2 linked regions of the Tolumonas auensis DSM 9187 genome follow. The protein of the gene in region 2 interacts with the protein of the main gene of each other region in a pairwise test. Links are inferred from orthologs where the notes say so. Each region holds a gene or a part of one and is shown on either strand. Other genes may lie near its edges.

Region 1 (3,566 bases), 1.2 Mb from region 2 along the record:
TTCCTCTTCAACCCGTCCCTGATGTAAAAACATTACCTTGTTAGACACATCACGTGCAAATGCCATTTCATGCGTAACCACCAGCATGGTACGTCCTTCCTCAGCTAAGCCGCGCATAACTGATAACACTTCACCCACAAGTTCCGGATCTAACGCAGAAGTGGGCTCATCAAACAACATCACCTCAGGATCAACAGCAAGAGCACGGGCAATCGCGGCTCGTTGTTGCTGCCCGCCGGATAAATGCCCGGGGTAATAATCCCGACGCTCATATAACCCGACCCGATGCAGCAACGCTTCGGCTTTAGCAATTGCTTCCTGACGCGGGATTTTCAGCACATGTACCGGTACTTCAATGATGTTTTGCAATACGGTCATGTGTGACCATAAATTGAAACTTTGAAAAACCATTGCCAACCGGGAGCGGATCCGGGCGACTTGTTTAACATCAGCCGGAATTCGTTCACCTGATTTGTCAGTTTTCATACGAATTAACTCACCATGGACATAAACATCACCACTGGTGGGCGTTTCCAGCAAATTAATGCAACGCAAAAATGTTGACTTTCCTGAGCCGGAAGAGCCAATGATAGAAACTACATCGCCCTTACTCGCAGTCAGATTGATCCCCTTCAGTACCTCATTGGAACCAAAGCGTTTACATAAATTTTGCACCTCTAAGGTAGCTACCTGCTCCATATATGAGCCTTTCCCAATAATCGCTGAAGACAAAAATTCACTGCAAAAATGATACCCGGAAAAATACCAGCATCGACATTAAATACAAAATTATAATTGATAGTTTTTTAACTAAGCAGCATAAATATTCAAAATATTTAAGCATTATGCGCTTTTTGGCTACTAATTTCCGTTCGGAACTATAGCAATTCCGCCGGGACTTTACTTTGTCATGACCTCTGCTTTCCCAGCCTTTTGAGCTCTGTAATAGTTTTGTAATCTCAGTATTTTAGTTTTTGCAGAGCTGTGATATACGAAAAGCACTTCCCGGGATCCGGGTATGGCGGGTTTCGGCCCGTAATGCGTCAGTAATTGTATGCTTATGCATATACGATTTCTGGCCCGTAAAATGCTATCACAGTTTGTACGTTCTTTAGTTTGAGACGAGGAGGTAGTTCCATGGACAGGTTCTCACTGGAAGCAGAAGAGATGGCCGTTATTGAATCTGATGTACGTCAACGCCAAACAAACAAAAAACGCAAATGGAGAGAGATCGAGGCATTAAAAGACAGATATCGCTTGCAACGGGAATTGCAAGCTATCGATTTAAACTATGAACTTGGCATTAACGATATTTCGCTGAATTGAAGAAAATGGCGCTAATCAGCGCCATTTTTATATTTTTAGCTCAGACAGCCAACAGTTGTGCAGCCAGATCCTGGTAACGCTCGGCTACCTCACGCCCGAAGAGCGGATCATCAACCGTCATATTGGCCCAGTTATGCTCCAGATGCCGCCAGTCATCTTCTGTTAGTGCACGCCGCAGCAATGGAAAAATGGTACTTTCCTCATAGTCCAGATGCTTTTGCTGTAAAGCAATAAACTGTTCCAGTTCGGTCGCAACATAATCCAGCGGGATCACCGCATCCATCAGAATCATATCGACCATTTCCTGCAGTGCTTCACCACTGCTGACAATCTGTTTGTGTTGCTCTTTAAGAGTGGTCGTCACTACAGATGGATCACTGCAACGATAGGCAGAAAAATAATCGTAAATCAGATCTTCCCGTGGATGATGATGCGTATCAGCCACTTCCCTCAGGTAACTGAGTGCGTCTTTAAGTAAATTGAAACGAACCGGCTTTTCACTGCGAATCGCAGCCAGGTTATCGCGCAACACATCAAGTAGTTTAGCGATGTTGATATGTTCCTGGTGCAAAATATCCAACATGGTGCACGCTCCTGAACTGACAGACCAATGACAACAATTTATAAATTATAGTGAATTTTATTACCGATCAGTGATCCATCCTGAAATGTGCCGGTAATATCACGCAATCGGCGCTATTTGCCAGTTTATAGGCTGCTTATCAGCGTCCGTTAGGAATTGATTAGTCTGAGAAAAATGGCCACAACCTAAAAAACCACGATGTGCTGATAACGGGCTGGGGTGCGGAGCCATCAGGACATGATGTCGCTGGCGATCAATATATTGTCCCTTTTTCTGCGCATGGTTACCCCAAAGCAAAAACACCAGACCTTCCCGGTGCTCGTTCAACGCAGCGATGACACGATCCGTAAAATGTTCCCAGCCTGATGACGCATGGGAGTGCGCTTTGCCAGCCTCAACAGTAAGCACCGTATTTAACAACAGCACGCCTTGTTGAGCCCATGACAGCAAATAACCATGAGAAGGAATTTCAAAACCAGGAATATCCCGGTGCAGCTCTTTATAGATATTGACCAGCGACGGTGGCACTGCAACACCCGGTAATACTGAAAAACAGAGACCGTGAGCCTGATTGGGGCCGTGATATGGGTCTTGCCCTAAAATGACGACCTTAACATCTGCAAACTCAGTGTATTTAAAGGCATTGAAAACATCGGCAGCAGGAGGATAGACAATTTTGCCTGCTTCACGCTCACGCCGGACAAAATCCATCGTTTCCTGAAAATACGCCTGTTTTTTTTCCTGACCCAGCACATCACTCCACGTTTGCATTTTGCCCCCGGTTCTATATTAAAAATTCATTTTATCGTACTTCATCCAGAAACGGGATCTGGCAAATTTGTAGTAAATTTACAAGAAATCAAGAGTAGCCATTTTTACAAAAAATTGATTGTTAGATGCAAAATACATATTTATTGATCTTAATCAATCTTCCGTACTGAGTAGGCCTCATTTTTACAGGGGTATCCTCTTGCGAACTGTTAGTAAATTTACTAATGTAGTATCAAAGATACATGATTAGACCATCGCAGGTTTGATCCAATGACATAACGGGGCACTTTCTTGTAATAGTGACAAGAACAGCCCCAAACTATCGAGGAGTTCATCATGGTTAAGGGTATTCAAATCACTCAGGCAGCAAACGCAGATCTGCTTAATTCTTTCTGGTTACTGGATGAAGCAACACAGGAAGCACGTTGCCTGTGCTCTAAAGACCCTCGTTACACTGAAGATCAGGTTGTTGCTGTAGCATCGCTGGGTAACATCGAATATCGTGAAGTACCAATGAGCCTGGCACCACAGGTAGAAGGTGGTCAGCACCTGAACGTAAACGTTCTGCGTCGTGAAACACTGGAAGATGCAGTTAAGAATCCAGAGAAATATCCGCAGCTGACTATCCGTGTTTCTGGCTATGCCGTGCGCTTCAATGCACTGACCCCGGAACAACAACGCGATGTCATCACCCGTACATTTACACAGTCACTCTGATTTGCTTGTTATTAGCAGACAAACAAAAACGCCGGATATCAAATCCGGCGTTTTTTTATTTCCTATTTTCAAACGGGTGTGAGTTTATATTCAGCCTGTCGTTTGGAAATCATGGAATTACAGCTGTTACAAAAATAATCGACTGCACCACATGCCTGTAAACGCTCTA
Region 2 (3,425 bases):
CGACAGCAAAGGCGTACATGGCATCCAGCTGGAAATGCCGGCAGGTATCGGTGGGTTGTTAGCGAATCAGGTGGCAGTCCATGATCTGACCGCAGAAGCGGTTCTGAATCAGTCACGTGAGCTGGTAATACAGGCATTGCTGGTTGATTCTGTAAACGATAAATGCCGCTGCATCCCGGAACTGGTTGATCTGATGATCTCCCGGCAGTCCCCTTATCTCGACTACCTGAAATAATCAGTCAGCACGGATACAAAAAAGGCGTAACGTCAGGTTACGCCTTTCCCATTTAGTTATCTGTTAGTTATCTATTTCATCCAGATATTTTTCAACTTCAGCATCTGTTTCAGCATCGCTCTTACTGCCCATTGCAGCCGCTTTCTTACCCTGTACCTTTGCTTCCTGATACTGCAGATAAAAATCGCGGGTCGTGATATATGGATCAAAGGCATTATCAATAATTGATTCCTGATCGATCACTTTAGAGCGCGCATCCAGACCGGAAATCGCAAATTTCGCAAGGGTTACTGGTGTCGTCATATAACTGTATGGCCAATACAGATTATCAACCAGCTGACCAATACCGCTACGAACTGTCATCGGACCGGCCACCGGGATCATAAAGTACGGCCCCTGTGTCATTTTCGCCCGACCCAAGACTGTCGACATACTCATTTCACGCCGCTCAATGCCCATATCCGTGGCAATATCAAACAGCCCAAGCATACCGACTGTCGAATTCAGGGAGAAGCGGGCCAGACTGGCACCGGAATGCTTAAACTCACCGAGCAGCAGGTTATTGACCGTATTGTTAGGCTCATCCAGGTTAGCGACAAAATTGCTGACACCGGTACGAAACGGTGCAGGAACCCATTCCACATAGCTGTGTACTACCGGTCTCAGAACATTCTTATCCAGAATGTCATAGTTAAACCACCACATAGCACGGTTGAATGTCGGGAATGAATCCGTAGAACCACCCGGACCGGAAGGGTAATCAGCTGAAATATGCGTTGCCAGAATATCAGTCTGTGCAGGCGCGCTTTCTGCCGTGGTCGCGGCATATGCCGCAGAAGAGAAAAATCCACACAATAGAACTGATAGCAGTTTTCGGATTGGTATCATGATAGCGTTTCAGTAATGTCGTTGAGGCAGACGTAATACGGCTGCACGGTTCAATCGCCTGACGAAATAACATTATATCAGGCGATCGCATGGGATGCGGAAGAATACGATCCATTATCTGATTTCAGATGTCAATATCAACCATCCGTACCGGCCAACGCTCAGCGTGTACGCGGACAGATTTCATCTTCCGTAAAGAAAAACTCAATTTCACGAGCTGCAGACTCTGATGAATCAGAACCATGTACCGCATTCTGGGTAACCGAGATCGCATGATCAGCGCGTATAGTTCCGGCCTGTGCTTTTTCCGGATCGGTGCTACCCAGTAATTCACGATGACGGCGGATCGCATCCTGACCTTCCAGCACCTGAACCACTATCGGGCCAGATGTCATAAATTTCAGCAGGTTATCGTAGAACGGTTTGCCCTTATGCTCAGCATAGAAACCGGCTGCCTGTTCCTGGGACAAATGCAGCATTTTCGCTGCGATGATATGCAGGCCTGCGCACTCAAAACGGTGATAAATCTCACCAATAATATTTTTTGCCACTGCATCAGGCTTGATGATTGAGAAAGTGCGTTCAATAGTCATGCTATGTCCTTGTATCATCATCGATATTTCTATTTGTTTACTAAGTTATGACGAAACAGGTTGTGCTGCAATTGAAAAAATTGTGTTAATGATAAGTTGATCTGATTTTAGAACATTTGTAGCAGGGAGAGAGAAATGCGCCGGAGGATAACGCCGCGACCACCGGGGCCACGGCGCTGAATGAGAGACTATTTTAATGACCGCAGCCAGCGGGCAATGGTTCTTACACCATGACCTTTCCCACCCGGAGCCCACAACTCATTGGCATTTTTCTGGAATGAAGCAGACAGGTCCATATGCACCCAGCCCTTCACTTCTTCACGCACGAATTTTGACAGGAACGCCGCTGCAGTCGTCGCGCCAGCCGTGCCTTCAGCGGAAGATACGTTACCGATATCCGCATAAGAAGAAGTTAATTGCGTGGTATGCCATGGTTCCAGCGGTAATGGCCATGCCTTTTCATTTTCCGCTTTCGCGCACGTCACAATAGCCTGTGCCTGTTCATCCTGTAAACTGAATACGGCATGATAATCACGCCCCAATGCCACTTTCGCCGCCCCGGTCAGGGTCGCTGCATCAAGAATATACGGCGCACCAGTCGCACTGGCATCCAGTAAGCCATCAGCCAGAACGAGACGACCTTCCGCATCGGTATTCAACACTTCGACGCTGACGCCATTACGATAAGTCAGAATATCGCCCAGTTTAAACGCATTACCGCTGACCAGATTCTCCGCACAGCAAAGCATAAGTTGTACACGGTGATTCAAGCCCTGACGAATCGCAAGTGCCAGCGCACCCGCCAGCATAGCGGCACCGCCCATGTCAGACTTCATCGGCAGCATCATGTCCGACTCTTTCAGGCTGTAACCGCCGGAATCAAAGGTAATGCCCTTACCGACCAGACAGGCGGTGATCGGAGCATCCAGATCGCCGGTCGGGTTGTAATCAAGCTTCAGGAATGCCGGTTCATGCGCACTGCCGCGGCCCACATTGTAAATACCGGTATAACCCAGTTCCTTCAGCGCCTCGCCGGACAGAATATGGTAATTCACGCGTTCCGGTGCCTGCTTAGCCACAAACTTCGCTGCTTCAGTCGCTAATGCAGTGGGATATAAATTTTCAGGCGTTGCGTTGGTGATCTCGCGGATCCAGCGGGTCGTTTCCAGTAAGGCATCCAGCTGCTGTTGTTCTTCCGCACTCATGTCACCAAGGTCAAGCTGTTGTCCGCCACGCGGATTATAGAAACCCTGACAAAACGCATAACGACGTTCCGGATCCCATTCTTCACCAACCAGAGACAGTTGTTTAATGCCCTGAGCATCCAGACGGCGACCTGCGCGCTGGATCAGACGTAACCAATCAGATGATGAGCCGGTGAGGTGAATGAATGCAGAACCCTGATTAAAACTGATTAAGGCGTTCTCACCCCAGCAGGCATCAGCAGGTGCTTCTACCAGAATAACAGCCATGGATGTTGTCATGATTTTTTTCCGATATCCTGAAAATACAAATGGAGCAACAGGTTACCACTTCAGGTCACGCTGTTGCTCCATTTTCATGTAACAAATTAGTGTTGTTCAGAAGCCAGATTGATCGTGTACTTCGGAATTTCCACCGTCAAATCTTCATCTGCCACATGCGCCTGACAGCCGAGACGTGATTCCGGCTCCAGACCCCATGCCTTGTCCAGCATGTCATCTTCCAGT

What was found.
Region 1: the proteins of ndk (region 2) and ung interact in binary tests that used the Escherichia coli proteins (3 or more experiments, as listed by UniProt). The link is inferred for Tolumonas auensis DSM 9187 from one-to-one orthologs.

Annotation. Positions count from the first base shown.
Region 1 is NC_012691.1:979,149-982,714, reverse strand. The notes cover bases 845-3,566. They hold ung (uracil-DNA glycosylase), read right to left. Parts: upstream 2,681-3,566; coding sequence 2,009-2,680; downstream 845-2,008. Other genes in these bases: TOLA_RS04580 (zinc ribbon domain-containing protein), read right to left, coding at 3,466-3,566; grcA (autonomous glycyl radical cofactor GrcA), read left to right, coding at 3,017-3,397; TOLA_RS04595 (hemerythrin domain-containing protein), read right to left, coding at 1,367-1,909; TOLA_RS04600 (DUF3545 family protein), read left to right, coding at 1,138-1,326. Outside these bases: TOLA_RS04605 (ABC transporter ATP-binding protein), read right to left, coding at 1-699. UniProt on the Escherichia coli protein: Excises uracil residues from the DNA which can arise as a result of misincorporation of dUMP residues by DNA polymerase or due to deamination of cytosine.
Region 2 is NC_012691.1:2,199,415-2,202,839, forward strand. The notes cover bases 1-2,832. They hold ndk (nucleoside-diphosphate kinase), read right to left. Parts: upstream 1,717-2,832; coding sequence 1,285-1,716; downstream 1-1,284. Other genes in these bases: TOLA_RS10220 (family 4 glycosyl hydrolase), read left to right, coding at 1-235; TOLA_RS10225 (MlaA family lipoprotein), read right to left, coding at 299-1,123; pepB (aminopeptidase PepB), read right to left, coding at 1,905-2,832. Also shown: more of pepB, read right to left, coding at 2,833-3,200; fdx (ISC system 2Fe-2S type ferredoxin), read right to left, coding at 3,287-3,425. UniProt on the Escherichia coli protein: Major role in the synthesis of nucleoside triphosphates other than ATP. The ATP gamma phosphate is transferred to the NDP beta phosphate via a ping-pong mechanism, using a phosphorylated active-site intermediate.